DNA from 2 places in the Clostridium fungisolvens genome. Region 1 is predicted to be linked to the other one. Evidence: a T-box and tRNA genes for the amino acid it is inferred to sense, from the RefSeq annotation. Region 1 holds a T-box; the other holds one or more tRNA genes.
The links. A T-box is a leader RNA that pairs with one kind of tRNA and senses whether it is charged. The one in region 1 lies ahead of bsdtw1_RS10990 (methionine--tRNA ligase), so its partner is inferred to be a tRNA-Met.

Region 1 (9,653 bases):
CTAGTACTGGATGATGGGTTATTCCTTGCTTGTGAATCAAGGGTCCAGCAAAAAGTAGTGGCAAGAACAAATTTGTCTTCTGCGATGCTTGGAAAAGAAGGATTGTTTAATTTATGTCTAAGAGGTCAAGGAGTTGCTGTGCTAGAGAGCCCTGTGCCAAGAGCTGAATTAATAGAGTTTATTATTGAAAATGATGAAGTTAAAATTGATGGAAACTACGCTATTGCATGGTCTGATACATTAGATTTTCGAGTTGAGAAATCTAGTAAAAGTTTGATTGGTTCTGCTGTTTCAGGAGAAGGTTTAGTAAATGTATATCGTGGAACAGGAAGAATACTTATGGCGCCTATTCAATAAGTTACTGAAAATAAAGAAGTATTAATATAAACACAAACTATTTTATCTATATGTACAAAAGTTTTTAGAAAATTGAAGCCATGAAAAAATTAGGCAATTCCTAAAAGTTCATGGCTTTTAATCTTATACAAATATAAATTGAATTGCTATCATATAGATGGCTGTTCCACCAATTATACTAAGTAAATTATTTCTTTTCCATATATGTAGCAGCGCTACTGAGGATATACCAATAAGTTCAGGAATTCCAAAAGGAAAAGTAATTAGGCTCACATTTTTTAGACAGTAAATTATCAGCATTGCCATGACCGCTGGAGGTAAAAAATTGCCTAGATATAATATATACTTTGGTGTAGACTTTCCTTTTCCAAAAAGGATAAAAGGAGCAACTCTTGTACCGAAAGTAACTAGAGCAATAATTATTATAGAAATTATCGTAGAACTAATATTAATATTCATTACTTACCTCTCCTTTATCAACACCGTAGTTTTTTCCCTCTATCTGTTTTTTTAATGATATCAATGTTATAGATATAAATATCATTGATGGTAGAATTAAATTGCTTGGACCAAATAATAATAGAGATAAAATTGTGGAGCATGCGCCGATTAAAACGGGCGTATGATTTTTATAGGTTGACCACTGTTCGATGAAAATTACTACAAATAAAGCGGTCATTGCAAAATCGATTCCTTTTGTATTAAAAGTTATAAGTGAACCTGCTATAGAACCAATTGCACTGCCAATAATCCAGTATATTTGGTTAAATAGTGATATGAAGAACATGAATTGGTCTTTATTAACTCCTTCAGGAGCTTTTGAAGCGCAAAGCAGTGAGTAAGTTTCATCGGTAAGAGAAAAAATCATATAATTCTTTTTCTTCCCCATTTCTTTAAAACTATCAATAAATGATAAACCGTAAAAGACATGTCTTATGTTTACAAACAATGTCATCAGTGCTACTTCAATTAAACCAGCCCCACTGGTTAAAAGATTAATAGCTATAAACTGCATTGAGCCTGCATAGATAAATATGCTCATTAAAATTGCCCATGAAAAATTGTAACCAGACTTTTCTAGCAGCAGTCCGAAGGCTATGCCTACTGATACATATCCTAACATTACAGGTATGGTAACTGGAAAGGCTGCTTTAATTGCATTTTTCATATAGATGCCCCCTTAATTTATTGGTGTACCACTTCATAATAAAATTTATATTTTTAAAAACTCCTCTCAGAATCCATAGGAGTTTTTAAAATAGATTTCGAATCGAAATGGTACATATTAAGATGAAATGAAAATAGTATATTCATAAAAATGTACTATCCGAAATTATAGTATAAAGGGTAGGATTTTGCAATATCACTTGGTTTTATAAAATTGCTTTATATTTATTTATGAAATAAGGATGATGTTTTATGCAGAAAGCATAATTGATAAGACATATTAAAAAAAACGATTTGATGAAACTTTTATGATAATGGCTTTTATAAATGATTAACATTGGCTATAGTATTTATATGGAAATATTACGAAATATCTTTTTCTAATTCTAGATTTTAGTATATTATGAATAGGTTTATCTATACAAAAGAGAGTTTTTATATTGATATAAAAGTATATTCCAAATTTCTATTAGCTTCTAGAAATAGGGTTGAATTTTGTGATTAAGATTAATTGTTTATTTATGTGTATAGATGAACCACTTCGTAATAAAATTTATTGTTTTTAAATCCTCTCACCAAAACCCGTGAGAGTTTTAAAAATAGATTTCGGATCGAAGTGGCTCATCTTTAATTAAGCCCTTGCTTCGAAGTAGTGATCTCCACCCTTTGATTTGGTTGCACTTGAAATTGCATCTGGTTTCTGTATCTTTGGAGTCTTTGTTGCACTTGAAACAGTATCAACGATTTGAGTCTGTCTACTGGAATAAATATTATTTAAAGATGCTGCTTGAAATAATTTTGATATATTCATTTGTTAATTACCTTCTTTCACAGTTTTAAAATATATCTATATAAGAAATATATAGATTAATAAATTAGTAAAATATAAAAACTCTCTAATGAACATGGTTGGTTAAAAATGATTTCGATGAACCACGAATTTTTATTTTGATAGATTCAAATATGAAGTAGTTTATCTATAGAATTATTGATGAAATATGTTATTAAAACTTACTCAATAATTGCAATAGTATAATAATATAGACTGAAGCTTAAAAATAGCTGAGAATTGCCAGAAAATGTAATTATAAAATTTTTAATTTTGTAAATAATAAATATAATAATTCTTGACATTAACATATTGATTTTATATATTAAAATAAAGGCAATGAAAAGAAGAGTAGTTATTTTTGAAACTTACAGAGAGTTCCTTTTGCTGAGATGGAACAGTGGATATTTTAATGAAACAAGGCTTGGAGCTGCATACGGATCTTATTCTGAAGAATAGGTGATACTATGACGTTTGTTCACGTTACGGAACTAGAGTATGTGTTAGTACTTGATAAGATTAGCATGGCAACATGCTAATGAAGCAGGGTGGTACCGCGGTTAAGTCGCCCCTACAGATTATTGTAGGAGGTGTTTTTTTATACCCTTTTTTACTGTCTAAGAACTTAAAATAAAAAAAGTTAGTTTTGGATAACTTAAGTAATATATTGGTTTGCATTTATCGTCAGTAGTTTGGATGCGTTAAAAAAGCTCACTGAAGAAGGTCGTTTAGCGACTCTTTTGTGGATTTAAATAAATTAATAAGCAGATGTTATTACATTTAAGGAGTGTGTAAACATGGAAGAAAGAAAAATAGAACGTCCGGTATTCCCAAAGAAAGCTGTTATAACTTCAGGTATGCCTTATGGAAATAAAGAACTACACTTTGGACACGTTGGTGGAGTGTTTGTTCATGCAGATACCTTTGCAAGATTCTTAAGAGATAGAATTGGAAAAGAAAATGTTATATTTGTATCAGGAACAGATTGTTATGGCTCGCCAATTTCCGCAAGCTATAGAAAAATGGTAGATGAAAACAATTATAAAGGAACTATTGAGGATTATGTTCGCGAGAATCATGAGAAGCAAAAAGAAGTACTAAGTAAATATGAAATGGATTTAAATCTTTATGCTGCATCAGCGCTGGATAGAGCTGGTGAAATACACAAAGAAGTATCTGCTAATGTTTTTAATAAATTATATGAAGGTGGGTTTTTACAAAAATTATCATCTCCACAATTTTATGATCCAGATAAGAAAGTACTATTAAACGGTCGTCAAGTAATAGGTAAATGCCCAATAGAAGGATGTACATCTGAAAAAGCTTATGCAGATGAATGTGATTTAGGTCATCAATTCATGCCAATTGAATTAATAGATCCAAAGAGTACCTTATCAGGTAAAGTACCTGAACTTAGAGATGTTACAAATTGGTACTTTAAATTAGACCAATATAATAGGCTTTTAAATGAAGAAGTAGATTATTTAAGAAAGAATACAAATTGGCGTAAGTATTTATTAAATACAATCGAAGAATTTTTAAAGCAACCAATTATATATGTTAAACGTAAGCAGTTAGAAGAGGTAACAGATTTAGAGGAAAAGTTACCAAAACACACCATTATAGATGAACCAAAGAAGCCATCTGTTTCTTTTGTCTTTGAAAATCTAGAGGATAGAGATAAGGCAAGAGAAGTTTTTGATAAGATGGGTATCCGTTTTAGAACTGGTAAGACTCTAGTGCCTTTTAGATTATCAGGTAATGTTGAGTGGGGGATAGAAGTACCTGAAAAGGAAGAGCTTAAGGATTTAACTTTCTGGGTTTGGCCAGAATCTCTTTGGGCTCCAGTATCTTTTACTAAAGCTTATTTAGAAAGCATCGGAAAAGATTCAGAAGCATGGAAAGAGTTTTGGACTGGAAAAGATTCGAAAGTATATCAATTTATTGGTGAAGACAACATCTATTTCTATGGAGTTGCTGAGATGGCAATGCTTATGGCTTTATTAGGAATAGATAAAGATGATAAAGTAGACTGGGAAAGTTTGAATATTCCTCACTTAATTGCAAATAATCATCTTCTTTTTATGGATAAAAAAGCTAGTAGCAGTGGCGCTATAAAACCACCTATGGCAAGGGAACTATTAGAATACTATACTGCAGAACAATTACGTATGCATTTTTTAAGCCTTGGTTTAGTTAAAAAGAGCGTTAGCTTTGCACCACAAGCCTTTATGGATGATAAGGATAAACAAGGTCCTGACACTGTTTTGAAAGACGGCAATCTGCTTACAAATGTATTTAATAGACTTGTTCGTTCTTGTTTCTATACAGCACAAAAGTATTTTGATGGAACTATACCAGTAGGAGAGATAAGTAAGGAAATTCTAGATGAATCAAAGGAAGCTATTTTAACTTATGAAAAACACATGTACAATCACGAGTTTCATATTGTAACTTATGTCTTGGATAGTTATATCCGTAATATGAATAAATATTGGGTAAATAATATGAAGCAAGCAGAAAGTAAGGAAGATAATGAATTAAGAAGACAAGTGCTAATAGATTCATTCCATGCCGTAAGAACGGCTATAACCTTAATACATCCTATTGCACCAAATGGCTGTGAGATGGTAAGAGAATATTTAAATGTAGATGAAAGGCTTTGGAGCTGGGATTATATATTTAAACCAATTTATGATCTTTTAGGTGATCCAGCTACTCATAAACTAAAATACTTGGAACCAAGAGTAGATTTCTTTGCAAAACATGAGAGTCAAATTTCTGGTTAACATTTAAGTAAAAAGTTAAATGGAAGTTTATATAAAAGTATATTACTTCTTTTAGTAATTTAATTAAAGCATCGTATAGCTAACCAATTAATTGCAATACGGTGCTTTAGCAGTTTCAAAAGTTTAACTTGTATTTTACAACGCTATAAGCTATATTTAATAATTCTTTAGTACCTTTAGAATATAAAAAAATTCTAAAGGATAGGTGAAGGAATGTATACTAAAAACTTACTAGCTTATAGTTGCAATTCAAGGGCCGAAGTGAAATTCAATAAAAAAATTAATTTAATTAAGGTATTGATTATATTGTTATTAATGTCAATTTGTGGTGTATTTATTAGAAATCTTACCGAGTCAGTGGAATATAGGGACAGTAAAAGTTTTTTAGTTGCAGATTTAAAAAATGATATTACGATGCTCACTGAGACTGCTAATGTAATTGAGACTGAGAGAGTATACGGCAAATATTTAGAGGTGGATCAATTCGGCACCGATGGAAAGTTAATAAATTCAAAGGATATATCGAAGGATTTATCAGCAACCTTGATTAATATTGCAGATATAAACAGTAATCATAAGATAGATGCTGCAGAAATTTCAGAACTAGGTATAATGAGATTTAGAACAGATATTTATCAAAAAGAATTAAAAACCCTTCAATTCAGTCTAAAATCTCCAGACCATAATTTAAAGAGTTTTTTAATAATAACAAAGGGAAAATATGCAGGAACAATCCTCTATAATGGTAACTTTAAGTTTATTGATAATGAAAACAAAAGATATTTTGGTTTAGATTTATATATTTAATTTAATGATAATATATAATTTTAATTTTTAAATATATTTGTTTACAACTTTTTAATGGAATTTATATTTTTAAATTATTCTTTTTGAAACAGAAGAAGTTTTAAAAATAGATTTCGAACCTGAGTGGTACATCTTTATTTTGGTATGAAGGAGTTATTATGGATTATAAAGTTGATTTTCATACACATACAATTTTTTCTGATGGAGGAAGTACTCCAGAAGAACTGATCGATGATGCTGTAGTAGGAGAGGTTAAAGCACTAGCTCTCACAGATCATGATAATATAGAAGGAATTTATGAAGTGTCCAGGCTGGCTAAGGAAAATAATATAGATTTTCTTAATGGCATAGAGATAAGTGCACTATACAAGGATGGAAGAATTATTCATATTTTAGGCATAGGAATTGATTTAGATAATGCGCAATTCTTGAAGGCTTATATTGAAATGAAGGAAGCAAGACACGAAAGTGTAAGTAATATCTTATCAATAATAAATAAACAAGGGATAAGTATTGATATAGAGCAATTAAAAGAAAAGTCATTTAGAAAATATTTAGACAGATACGATGTTTATAAGTACTTTATTGAAAACAAAATATGTGAAACTGCTCAAGGAATTTGGGATAAATATTTAGATCCAATTCCATATGGTGAAAAAGAATTATTTAAAGTGGAAGATGCCATAAGAGTAATAAAAGAAGCTGGAGGAATATCTTTTCTAGCACATTATAATAAACATATGGGATTCGCAGGACTGAATAATGAAAAGATAGAAGAAGAGATAAGATACTTAGTTAGTTTGGGATTAGATGGAGTTGAAAGATACTATCCTTTCCACAGTGAAGAAGATTATAAATTTTTAGATTACCTGATTAATAAATATAATTTAATGATATCTGGTGGTACAGATTACCACGGTAAAAATAGACTAGATATAAAAATTGGAAGTGGAAAAGATAATAATCTTATAATACCTTATGAAGTTTATACGAATATAATTAAGATATTAGAGCAAAGGAAGTTCTAAGAAGAAAAGAAAGTTTTGTTTGGAATGCTACTAATTTGAGAAGGGAAAACAGACAAAAGCTAATAAGATTATGTGCATCATATAGAGCCAAAATAAGATTTATTTAGAAGTTCCTTATAAAGAGCTACTTTTAAGAAGTAATATAAGAGAAAGATATGTTTCTGTTAAGGTTATAGACATTATGATAAAAAAGATGGATATGCTAGAAGGCGAGGAAATAACTAGATAGATTTAAAATAGGAGGGGCATTTATGGCTGTTAAAGAAATTTTTTTATTAGGAAATGAAAAATTATACAATGTTTCAGAAGAGATAAAACAAGAGGAATTAGTTGAAGTTGAAGAAGTTGTAAAAGATTTGCATGATACCTTAATGAATTTTAGAAAAGAATACGGCGCAGGAAGAGCTATTGCTGCTCCTCAAATTGGATATTTTAAAAGACTTATTTATATGAATATAGATAAGGAAGTTGTATTGATAAATCCTAAGCTAGAATATGTTGATGATGAAATGATTACAGTTTGGGATGATTGTATGTGCTTCCCTGAACTTTTGGTAAAAGTAAAAAGATTTAAAAGGTGCGTAGTATATTATAAAGATTTAGCTTGGAAAGATAATTTGATAGAGTTAGAAGGTGATATATCTGAATTGATACAACATGAATATGATCACTTAGATGGAATTTTAGCAGTGCAAAAGGCTATAGATGATAGATCTTTTAGTATAAAAACTAAAATAATAAAGAATACGTAACAAAATTCTAAGCAAAATAAATATCTTATTAATTACAATTACTTAGAGTGAAATAAAGGGGAGCCTATATTTGAAGGTTCCCTTTAAAATTTATTTTATCTTCTTAAAGTATTAATTCTTTTAGCAACTATTGCAGCAACCACTGCTTTAATTAAATCTCCGATAATAAAAGGAAGTGCTCCTACAATAAAGGCTCTATATACTCCCATTCCTGTAATATAAGATAGCCATAAAACTCCTAAAATATAGACCACAACAATTCCGCCAATAATGTTGGCTGATATCATGGAAAGAATAGAACTATTCTTATTCTTTATTAAACTAATAACTACGGAACCAATAAGAAATCCCATTAGATACCCTCCGTTAGAACCTATAATAACTCCTATACCTGAAGCACCTCCAGAAAATACTGGAAGCCCAATAATCCCCATAAATATAAATGTAATTAGGCTTAATCCAGCTTGAAGTGGAGTAAGTACACACCCAACAAGCATTATCATCAAAGTTTGTCCTGTTAGAGGAACTGGACTAAAGGGAAGTGGAATTGAAATATAACCAAAAACAGAAATTAAGGTGGCAAAAAGAGCTGCATAAATCATATCGTTTATTTTTATTTTTTTTCTCATGTAAAGCCCTCCAATTTATTTAATGTAATTCTTAGGATTTCATTTCTTAACCAATTTGTCCAATTTAGTATAAAATACTAAGAATGCATTGTCAACCTAAATATTAAAAATGGTTGACAATAAGTTGTTGGAAAATTTTTAATTCATAGCAACCGGATTTATATAATAGTAAAACGAAAATAAAGTTTAATAAGATTAAAATTAATCGATGAAAAAATGCTGAACACATGATATAATTAGACAGAATGTCTTAAAATAAAATATACATATACAAGAAATATCAGGTAGCAATTGGATGAATATGTTGAATAGTTTGAACAATAATCGGAAAGTTGTTTCTATTTGTAATAGCTTGTGATGAGAGAACTTAAGATGTAAGCGTTATTAAGAAGTTATGAATACATAACTAAGGAGAAGTGTTTTTGAATGAGAGTAAAATATAAACTTATCATCAGTTATTTGGTTTTAATCGTATTTGCCGTAAGCGTTTTAGGCTTTTTAATTGGTAAAAAATCAAATGACGCAGTTTTTAAAGAATTAGATGAGAAAAGTCAGCGTTTAACAGAATCAATTATTACTACCCTTAGTGTAAGAAATGATCTTCTGACAGAAAAATCCTATGGAGATCTGAATTTCGCAAATACTTTATTAAATAATTTTTCTGATTTGAGAGTGAATTATAATGAAAGTGTAAAGATTGGCCAGTTTAATTTACCTGTTTTATACGCAGGAAATCAAAGGCTATCACTTGATAACACTATTGTGGATAAGCTTAAACAGTCTACTGGTACTGTGGCTACAATATTTTTATTACATGATAATAAATTAATAAGGGTTTCCAGTACAATTTTCAAAGATAACCAGCGAGTATTAGGTACGTATATAACCGATGATTCAGTTGCTTATAATAGAATAATTAGTAATCAAGAATATATTGGTGATATTTTAATAGAAGGCGTTGGATATGTTACAAGAATGAAGCCTTTATTGGACAAAGATAATAAAGTTATTGGGGCAATTGGAATAGGAAATAAGACTATTAATAGTTATTTGGAAGAAACCATAAGTAATGTTAAGTTGGGAAAGACTGGTTATGCATATATACTTGATTCTAAAGGAAATGTAGTTATTCATCCAACTGAAAAAGGTAAGAATGTAAATAATTATGATTTCGTTCAAAAGATGCATCAAGGCAGTGGTGGAAGAATAGAATACACCTATAACGGAGTAAAAAAAGTAGGATACTATCAATTCTTCGAGGCTTGGCATGTATATGTAGTAACAACAGCTAATTA
Region 2 (9,653 bases), 2.0 Mb from region 1:
GTTGGCCCTTAATAATGCTTATAGGCGATGAGGGTATAGGATATTATCAAATGACTTATCCTTTGTATATGTTTTATGTCGCAATAGCAGCAGGAATTCCGGTGGCAGTTTCTAAGATGGTTTCAGAAAGTAATGCAATTGGAGATTTGGATACATCGTTTCAAACAATGAAAGAATCATTTATCTTAATGATAATTTTAGGGACAGGCATGTCGCTGTTTTTATTCTTAGGTGCTAGACCTATAATGTCCGCATTAAGATGGGATTCAAAGTCGTATTATTCTATTATTGGAGTTGCTTTTGCACCTATATGCATATCTATAATGTCTGCTTTTAGAGGCTTTTTTCAAGGGCTACAAAATATGAATCCATCTGCAATATCGCAGATAATTGAGCAAATAGGAAGAGTAGTTGTAGGTGTTGGACTAGCGGTTTTATTACTGCCTTATGGAATAGAATATTCAGCAGGTGGTGCTGCCTTCGGCGCAGCAGCAGGAGGCTTTTTAGGCGGAATATATCTGATAAGAAAGTACTTTAAAGTTAAAAAAAGCTTTGGTGTAAGGAAAGTAAAATCAAATGATAAACTTCTTACTCAGTTGATTAAAATAGCTATCCCAATATCTCTAGGTGGTGCGGTTGGTACAATAGCTAGTTTGATTGATTCAATATTAGTGCCAAGGCAACTTTTGAACGCAGGTTTTGATTATAGACAAGCTACTATACTTTATGCTCAGCTAACAGGTAAAGCTTCGGTAATAGTCAACATACCTTTAACACTATCTGTTGCTCTAAGTACTTCCTTAATACCTATAATTGCTGAAAATTATATATTGAAGAATATGAGAGAAGTTGCTTCTAAGGTAGACTCTGCTATAAGAATGTCAATGGTTATAGCTATACCTTGTACCTTAGGGCTATACTTTTTAGCGGAGCCTGTAATGATGCTTATATTTCCAGGAAGATATGAGGGTTATCAGATACTTAAATATCTAGCTATTTCTATTCCGTTTATAATATTAGCACAAACTACCACAGCGATATTGCAATCTACAGGATCCTATGCTATGCCTGTGATCAATCTTCTTATAGGATGCTTTATTAAGGTAGTGTTGACATTGTATCTTATACCGATATCGTGGCTAAATATTTATGGAGCAGTAGCTGCTTCAATATTAGCATATATAGCTGCCTCTATTTTGAATCTCATATATCTCCATTTAAAACTTAAAGTTAGAATAGATTACGGAGCAGCAATGATTAAGCCATTAGCTGCAGCTACTATAATGATATTAGTAGTTCTAATAACCTATCTTAATATATTTAATAGAACCTCTAGTAATGGAATAGCTTGCTTGATTTCTGTTTTTTTGGGTATTATTATATATGTGATGCTAATAGTAATTCTTGGTGTCTTTAAATATGATTATATAAAGAGTAGATTTCTAAAAAGACATAGATAAAAGGAGAAAGAACATGATCAAGATAATCGGCTTAGGACCTGGATCCGAAGAAGCCTTAACTTTAGGAGCTATAAGAGAATTAAAGAGGTGCTCTAATATATTCCTTAGGACAGAAAAGCACCCTACCGTTCAATATTTAATTGATGAGGGGGTAAAGTTTAATACTTATGACGATGCTTATGAGAGGTCTAATACATTTGACCAAGTTTATGAAAGCATTGCTTTGGATTTAGTTGAGCAGCATAAAAATCTTAATGATATTATTTATGCTGTTCCTGGGCATCCATTAGTGGCAGAAAGGTCTGTTTTAAATCTAGTAAACCTGTGCAAGGAACAAGGTTTACCATATGAAATTTTACCAGCAGTTAGCTTTATTGATGTAATGATGGAGGCTTTAGAAATAGATCCAGTGGAAGGTCTTAAAATTGTTGATGCATTTGATATTGAAAACCAAGTTCTAGATAAAAGGAATGGTATTATAATAACTCAGGTGTATAACCAATTTATCGCATCAGAGGTAAAGCTGAAGCTTCAAGAAGAATTTAATGATGATACAGAAGTATACTTTGTTAGAGCCGCAGGCATAAAAAATCAAGAAAGTATAAGGAAGATGCCTCTTTATGAAATTGATATGCAAGAAGATATAGATTATTTAACTTCGATCTATGTGCCAAAAGATTTGACAAATAAAAAAGATTTTTATGATTTAGTAGACATAATAGAGACTTTAAGAAGTGAAGATGGGTGTCCTTGGGATAGAGAACAAACACATGAAAGTCTAAAACAAGCACTTATAGAAGAGTGTTATGAAGTTTTGGATTCTATAGATAACCAGGATGATGCTGGAATGATAGAAGAATTAGGAGATGTATTGCTCCAAATAGTATTCCATTCTTCTATTGCTAAGGAAGAAGGGTACTTTAATATAAAGGATGTAATTCAAGGAATTTGCTTAAAAATGATAAATAGACATCCGCATGTTTTTGGCAGCCAATCGGTAAATTCATCTGGTGAAGTGTTAGAAAGATGGGAAGATATCAAGAAAGAAGAAAAAGGGTTTGACAGTATAACTGATGAATTAAATGCTATAGCAAGGTCATTGCCATCAATTATCAGAGCTACAAAGGTGCAAAATAAGGCTAAAAAGGTTGGGTTTGATTGGGATAAGGTAGAAGATGCTATGCTTAAGGTAGAAGAAGAATTAAATGAAATAAAAGAGGTATATAATGGAGAAAATAGGGCAAAGATAGTAGAAGAGGTAGGAGATTTATTGTTTGCCTGTGTTAATGTTGCCAGATTCCTTAAGGTAGAAGGTGAGCTTGCCTTAACTCAAACAACAGAAAAGTTTATAAGAAGATTTTCTTATATTGAGCAAGAAGCTTCTAAAAAAGGACAAAAATTAGAGAATATGTCCCTTGAAGAAATGGATAATTTGTGGAATAAAGCAAAAAAAACCGAAAAAAACTAAGGGCAAAGAAGGAAATTTCCCTTTTATGAAGAATATATAGCATAAGTGAGCAATCATTACCATATTATATTTGTACTGTTAAATAAGTAATTTACTATAGACTATATAAAAAAGTGGTTATATAATATGTTAATGTAGATTATAATACATAATTATAATCAGGTACCATAAAACATATCATAAGAGTTTTAAGGAGGATGTAAAAGTGAATAAAGCAGAATTAATCTCAAGCATGGCTGAGAAGAGTAAGTTAACTAAGAAAGATGCAGAAGTTGCATTAAAATCTTTCATTGACAGTGTTCAAGAAGCTTTAGAAAATGGAGAAAAGGTTCAATTAGTTGGCTTTGGAACTTTCGAAACTAGAGAAAGAGCAGCTAGAGAAGGAAGAAACCCAAGAACTAAGGAAACTATCCAAATACCTGCTTCAAAAGTTCCAGTATTCAAAGCTGGTAAAGAGTTCAAAGAAAAAGTTAACAAGTAATAGATATATATTTTTAGGACCCGAGGAATCTCGGGTTCTTAAAGTTATAAGGAGATATATTATGAGATTAGATAAGTATCTAAAGGTATCTAGAATAATCAAGAGAAGAACCGTGGCTAAGGAAGTGTGTGAAGGTGGAAGAGTATCTATTAATGGTAAAGTTGCAAAACCTTCTACAGAGGTAAAAGAAGAGGATGTAATTGAAATAGTATTTGCTAACAAAAAACTGAAAGCTAAGATAACTAATATTGCAGAGCATGTAAAGAAAGAAAATGCAAAGCAGATGTATGAAATATTAGAAGGTGAAGAAGATCAAGACGAAATGTAAGGTTTCTTTGACGAATAGTCAAGGAGACCTTTTGTCATTTTAAATAAAATATCTCTATTTTGAATATATCAAAATTTATAGTCATATATTTTATTATAAAAACATACAGGAGGATATTATGGAGAATAAGAAGGAGCTTAAAGTTGAAGAAAGAAAAAGCAACTTAGCGCTGGAAAATAGAAAGAAAATTGTTTTGACAGGAGTAGTGGAAGTTCTAAGTTTTGATGAAGAAAAAATATTATTAAATACATGTTTAGGCATGCTTACAGTAAAGGGTGAGGGGCTTAAGATGAATAAGTTGGATGTACAGAATGGAGATGTAGTCATAATAGGGAAAGTATCAGCTATGATATATACAGGTGAAGTGAAAAAAGAAAAGGAAAATATCTTTAAGAAGATATTTAAATAGGTGATATCATGCTGCTTCCATTGAAAATTCAATTTGAGATTGTAATATTTAGCCTTGCAGCTGGGATGTTAACTGGTGTGCTTTTCGACATTTACAGAGCGATAAGAGGCATTGGAACACCTAAGTTTATAGTTTTTATAGAGGATTTTTTATTCTGGATACTAACTGCAATAATAATATTTACATTCCTTCTTTATGTCAATTATGCTTTCTTAGGGATGTATGTATATCTATTTATAATAATAGGCGCATTTATTTATATTAAGTTATTTAGTAAGAAAGTACTCAGAACTGAAAAAAAAGCTGAGAGAATTGCAGGGAAAGGTGCTAGAATATTTTTAAAGAACTTATCGTATATATTTAAACTTATATTCTTCAGGAATAGGATTAATAAATAGCAAGATAAAAAAATAACTTGAATAAAAAATAAATAGTTATTAAAATAGGAGTATAAATGAATTTTTTTGGAAATCGAAGGGGCTTTAGTCATGAGAAAGAAATTTACTCTTAAAAATATAGCTATACTCCTAATTGTATCAATATTTGTATTTAGTTTTATAAGACAAGAGATTACTATGCACAAAATTAGTACACAGGTAAGTGAAAGGCAACTAGAACTTAATAAAGTGAAAGCAGTTAATGATAGATTAAAAGATGAAGTTAATATGTCAAAAACTGATGCCTATAGCGAGAAGATGGCTAGAGAGAAATTAGGTATGATTAAACCAGGTGAAAAGAAAGTTTTAACAAGTAATGATTCAAGTTCTACAAAATAGGTTATTATAAAAATAACATAGATTTAATTATTCTAATTATTTTAAGGAGGAACATTTTTAACATGACCTTAATGGCAGGAAACATTTTAGAAGGCACAGTGGTTAACATCACAAACTTTGGAGCGTTTGTAGAAGTGGAAGGTAAAACTGGACTTGTACACATTTCGGAGGTAGCAGATTCATTTGTAAAAGATATAAGACAGCACCTAAAAGAGCAAGATAAGGTAAAGGTAAAAGTTATATCAGTAGATGACAATGGAAAGATAAGCCTTTCAATAAAGCAAGCTAATGTTCAAAAGAAATCAGTTAAGCCTGCAGAGATTGACTGGAGTTCAGAAAAAAAGAAGGCTTCTTCAAATAGTTTTGAAGATATAATGTCAAAGTTCCTTAAAGATAGCGAAGAAAAACTTGCGGATGTAAAAAAACATCAAGAGTTTAAGTCAAAGGGAAGAAAAAATTTAGGTTAATATAAAGTATTCAGATAGAAAAAGCCGGATGGAAACATCCGGCTTTTATCATAAATAACTAAGCCTAAAACATAGGGTTGTAGTTTGCTTTTTTATAAGATAGATTAACTATTAAAACATATATAAATAAAAAAATAAAAAAGGTGTTGACAGTAAACATATCATACTTTATAATAAAACTTGTCGCTGAGAGGCGGACAAAAAAATGCTGGAGTGGCGGAACTGGCAGACGCACAGGACTTAAAATCCTGCGATGCTAAAACATCGTACCGGTTCGATTCCGGTCTTCAGCACCATAATGTCGCGGGGTGGAGCAGTTGGCAGCTCGTCGGGCTCATAACCCGAAGGTCGTAGGTTCAAGTCCTGCCCCCGCAACCATAACATGGCGGAATAGCTCAGCTGGCTAGAGCATTCGGTTCATACCCGAAGGGTCGTAGGTTCAAGTCCTATTTCCGCTACCATTTCAAATTAAATACAATACTCGCTGGAGTGGCGGAACTGGCAGACGCACAGGACTTAAAATCCTGCGGTGCTAAAACACCGTACCGGTTCGATTCCGGTCTTCAGCACCATAATATCGCGGGGTGGAGCAGTTGGCAGCTCGTCGGGCTCATAACCCGAAGGTCGTAGGTTCAAGTCCTGCCCCCGCAACCATAACATGGCGGAATAGCTCAGCTGGCTAGAGCATTCGGTTCATACCCGAAGGGTCGTAGGTTCAAGTCCTATTTCCGCTACCATTTTAAATTTAATACATCTTGCTGGAGTGGCGGAACTGGCAGACGCACAGGACTTAAAATCCTGCGATGCTAAAACATCGTACCGGTTCGATTCCGGTCTTCAGCACCAAAAGAACTCATATATTATGAGTTCTTTTTTGCTATATAAAAAATTGTAAGCTTGCTCACTTGCTAAGTTTTACTAGTGTGTGCAGGAAGATATATATATAAAGGATAGCTAAGAAAGTCTCTTAGTGATTTTTTTGTAAAGAGAGAATAAAGTTTTTTATTTAATTTTGCTTTTTCTGACATAAAAATTAAATATTTAATTATATGCATAAAAAATATCCTTATAAATTCACAAGGACTATTGTACAACGACAAATAAGTAGGTTTTTCTAGGGAAAGGTACATTTGCTATACTGTATAGTTAATTATGCCAGAAGGGTGTTTTTGCAATAAGTTAAGTAAAAATCAATATAAATAATATAAAGAAATACAGTGATAAATGTCCGAATAAAAATATCTTCAGCAAACAACAAGTGACATATATTTCCAATACCCTTTGATATAATAGAAATACGCTTTAGAAAAATGGGAGGGTTTACCAATGCAGTATGGAGTAGATGTCACTACATATAAAAGAATAAGTGATAGAAAAAAAGATAAGAAAGAACTTAAGATTATAGGATCTCCTTATAGATTGCTATTTAATTTCATAGGAGCTTTTTTGATAAGTAGGGTAACTATAAATGCAAATGGGGCGGGTATAGATGGGCTATCACCATTCGGAATAGCTTTCATACTATCGTTTTTAAATAAGGAAAGTAAGAAAGAAGGGATAGTAGCGGCAGTTGGAGTTTTATTAGGATACGCCACTCTTCTAGGTAGTGCGCCTAATGTTGGTATTTATATTTTGTCAGCAGCTATTATATCTATATTTACAAACCTTCCGTTTAAGTTAAAGGAGAAGGTTAGCTTAATAATGAGTTTTTCTATACTTATGTTGTCGATGATTTTTTATAGAGCATTTAGTTCAAATATAAGTTTATGGATTAATATAGTAACTTCGTTAGTGCAATGTGTTGTAGTTTATCCAATATATTATATTATAAAATATGCACTTACATGCCTAGATGATATAAAAACAAATCACTTTTTTACAAGTGAAGAACTTATAGCTATGGCATTACTGTTTTGTCTTATAATTTCAGGCATAGGTAGTGTGGCGATTTTTGGTATTAGTATAAGAAATGTAGTTGCATTATTTTTTGTAATAATAATAGCGTTCTCTTTGGGAAGCTCAGTGGGAGCAGCAGCAGGTGTTGCCATGGGAATAATAGTGGGTCTTTCTACTAATAATATGATGCTTTATATAAGTGTATATAGTATATGCGGATTGATGGTTGGTATATTTAAAGATACAGGTAAGTGGTTTACAATGCTAGCTTATATTGTAGTATACTTTGTGCTATCGATGTATTCAAAGAAGTTTGATGATTTTAAGGTTATAGAGGCATTGATTGTAGCAGTATTATTTTCTGTAGTTCCACTTAAATTTTATAATAAACTGTCACTTGAATTAGATAATGAAAGGAAGCAGGATACTTTAGGAGATTTGCATTTTTGCAAGATTAAAGAAGAGTTTACTAATAGACTTGTTGATTTTACAGATATTTTATCTACTATATCAGTTACGTTGAGTAATTTAGTTGATAATGATAGGCTGTTGTTAAAAAACAAAAGTAGTGCGCTTATAGAAAACCTGGCCGACAGGGTGTGTAGCAGCTGTGATATGAGATATACTTGTTGGAAAAGAGAATTACATACTACTTACAATTCGTTTTCTGAATTGATAAGAAGTAATCAAGAAGGAAAATCAAGTTTTCCATTAGAGTTAGATAAGAAATGTATTAAAAAATATGCGCTAGTAAAGAATACAGAAGAGATAGTTGGTAATTATGTTCAGGATGAAATGCTTAAAAGAAGGCTTGGGGAAGGAAGGAAACTTTTAGCAGGGCATATAAACAATATGGCTGTTACAATTGGAGAATTAATAGATGATTTTAGCAAAGATATAGTTATATGTAATGATGTAGAAAGAACTATAAAAAGAGCGTTGAATAAAGAAAGTATAAAGTATGATGATATTTTATGTTATAACGATAAAAATGGTAGATTAAACATAAAGGTAACTATGGATAGTTGTGGAGGTGGACAGATATGTATAAAAGATGTCCTTCCAGTAATAAATAAATCTATAGGCAAAACTATGAGTATAGGTGGGGATGGTTGTTCTATAGACCCAAATACTAATAAATGTTCTGTATACATTGAGGAGACCCCTAAATATCATGTATCATCATATGCAGCAATAGCGTGTAAAGATGGAGAAAAGTATACTGGTGATAGCTATAGCTATGGGAAAACTCAAGATGGTAACTATATGGTTTTGGTTAGTGATGGTATGGGATCAGGACCTGAGGCTGGTGCAGAGAGTAAAGCTGCTGTGGAGCTTATAGAAAAATTCACACAAGTTGGGTTCTCGGAATTAACAGCCATAAATACTGTTAATTCTATAATGTCTATGAAGTTTAGTGAAGATGAAAAGTTCGCAACTTTGGATCTTCAAAATATTGACTTATATACAGGAAATGCCAAGTTTATGAAAGTTGGAGCTGTAGAAAGTTTTATCAAGAAGGGTGAGAAGGTTGAATTAGTGAAGTCAAAAACATTACCTTTTGGTATATTGGATACAACAGATGTGGATATTGTAGAGAAAAAAGTATCTAATGGAGATTTGATAGTAACAATAAGCGATGGGATATTATATGGTAAAGATGGTGATGGAAGCTGTCAATGGCTTACTGAATTTTTACGTACAACTAATAATAAAAATCCTAAAGAGCTTTCTCTTGAGATATTAGATAAAGCTAAGGAAATAAGTGGCGCTAAGATAAAAGATGATATGACGGTGGTGGTATCTAAGGTGTTTGCGATATACTAGTGAACAAGTGTCTTTGTAACTTGCAGAAGTTATAAAATAAAGTTTTTATGGGCAAAATAAAATTTTGATATTTCAATTGAATAAAATACACTTTAACTATGAAACTAATGCTAACTTAGTTTCATAGTCGTTTTTATGTATAAAACATAGGATTAAGTCTGTAGTTTTAAATGGAAGCATTAATAAATTAACAATATACGATTTATTTAAGTTTTAGTGAATTTGTAATAATTTATATTAATAAGAGTTTAATGGTATGTTATAATAAGTTATTAAACTTGATTAGGAAGTGTTCTAACTTGAATGATAAAGTTATAAATTTTATAAGAGAACATCATATGATAAAAAATGGAGATAAGGTTTTAGTTGCGCTTTCTGGAGGTCCAGATTCGGTTTGCTTGTTGCATGTTCTATATATGATGAGGCATGAACTTGGTATTACTCTTGGAGCGGCTCACATTAATCATTTGCTTAGAGGAGATGATTCCTTTGAAGACGAAAGCTATGTTGAAAAAATGTGCTCTAGTCTTGGAATACCGTG

Region 2: it encodes a tRNA-Met, which carries the amino acid that the T-box ahead of bsdtw1_RS10990 (methionine--tRNA ligase) is inferred to sense. The anticodon was not compared.

Annotation. Positions count from the first base shown of each region.
Region 1 covers NZ_BLZR01000001.1:2,547,494-2,557,146, reverse strand. The annotation lists gene bsdtw1_RS11010 (AIM24 family protein) at 1-357, shown strand, start outside; gene bsdtw1_RS11005 (branched-chain amino acid transporter permease) at 481-816, opposite strand; gene bsdtw1_RS11000 (AzlC family ABC transporter permease) at 806-1,525, opposite strand; gene bsdtw1_RS10995 (hypothetical protein) at 2,156-2,335, opposite strand; T-box leader at 2,684-2,929, shown strand; gene bsdtw1_RS10990 (methionine--tRNA ligase) at 3,151-5,142, shown strand; gene bsdtw1_RS10985 (hypothetical protein) at 5,356-5,949, shown strand; gene bsdtw1_RS10980 (PHP domain-containing protein) at 6,108-6,977, shown strand; gene bsdtw1_RS10975 (peptide deformylase) at 7,229-7,729, shown strand; gene bsdtw1_RS10970 (biotin transporter BioY) at 7,825-8,358, opposite strand; gene bsdtw1_RS10965 (Cache 3/Cache 2 fusion domain-containing protein) at 8,785-9,653, shown strand, end outside.
Region 2 covers NZ_BLZR01000001.1:4,533,411-4,543,063, reverse strand. The annotation lists gene bsdtw1_RS20185 (putative polysaccharide biosynthesis protein) at 1-1,460, shown strand, start outside; gene yabN (bifunctional methyltransferase/pyrophosphohydrolase YabN) at 1,474-2,928, shown strand; gene hbs (non-specific DNA-binding protein Hbs) at 3,086-3,409, shown strand; gene bsdtw1_RS20170 (RNA-binding S4 domain-containing protein) at 3,471-3,737, shown strand; gene yabP (sporulation protein YabP) at 3,856-4,146, shown strand; gene yabQ (spore cortex biosynthesis protein YabQ) at 4,155-4,544, shown strand; gene bsdtw1_RS20155 (FtsB family cell division protein) at 4,635-4,922, shown strand; gene bsdtw1_RS20150 (S1 domain-containing RNA-binding protein) at 4,985-5,389, shown strand; tRNA gene bsdtw1_RS20145 (tRNA-Leu) at 5,597-5,685, shown strand; tRNA gene bsdtw1_RS20140 (tRNA-Met) at 5,692-5,767, shown strand; tRNA gene bsdtw1_RS20135 (tRNA-Met) at 5,774-5,850, shown strand; tRNA gene bsdtw1_RS20130 (tRNA-Leu) at 5,873-5,961, shown strand; tRNA gene bsdtw1_RS20125 (tRNA-Met) at 5,968-6,043, shown strand; tRNA gene bsdtw1_RS20120 (tRNA-Met) at 6,050-6,126, shown strand; tRNA gene bsdtw1_RS20115 (tRNA-Leu) at 6,147-6,235, shown strand; gene spoIIE (stage II sporulation protein E) at 6,716-9,112, shown strand; gene tilS (tRNA lysidine(34) synthetase TilS) at 9,412-9,653, shown strand, end outside.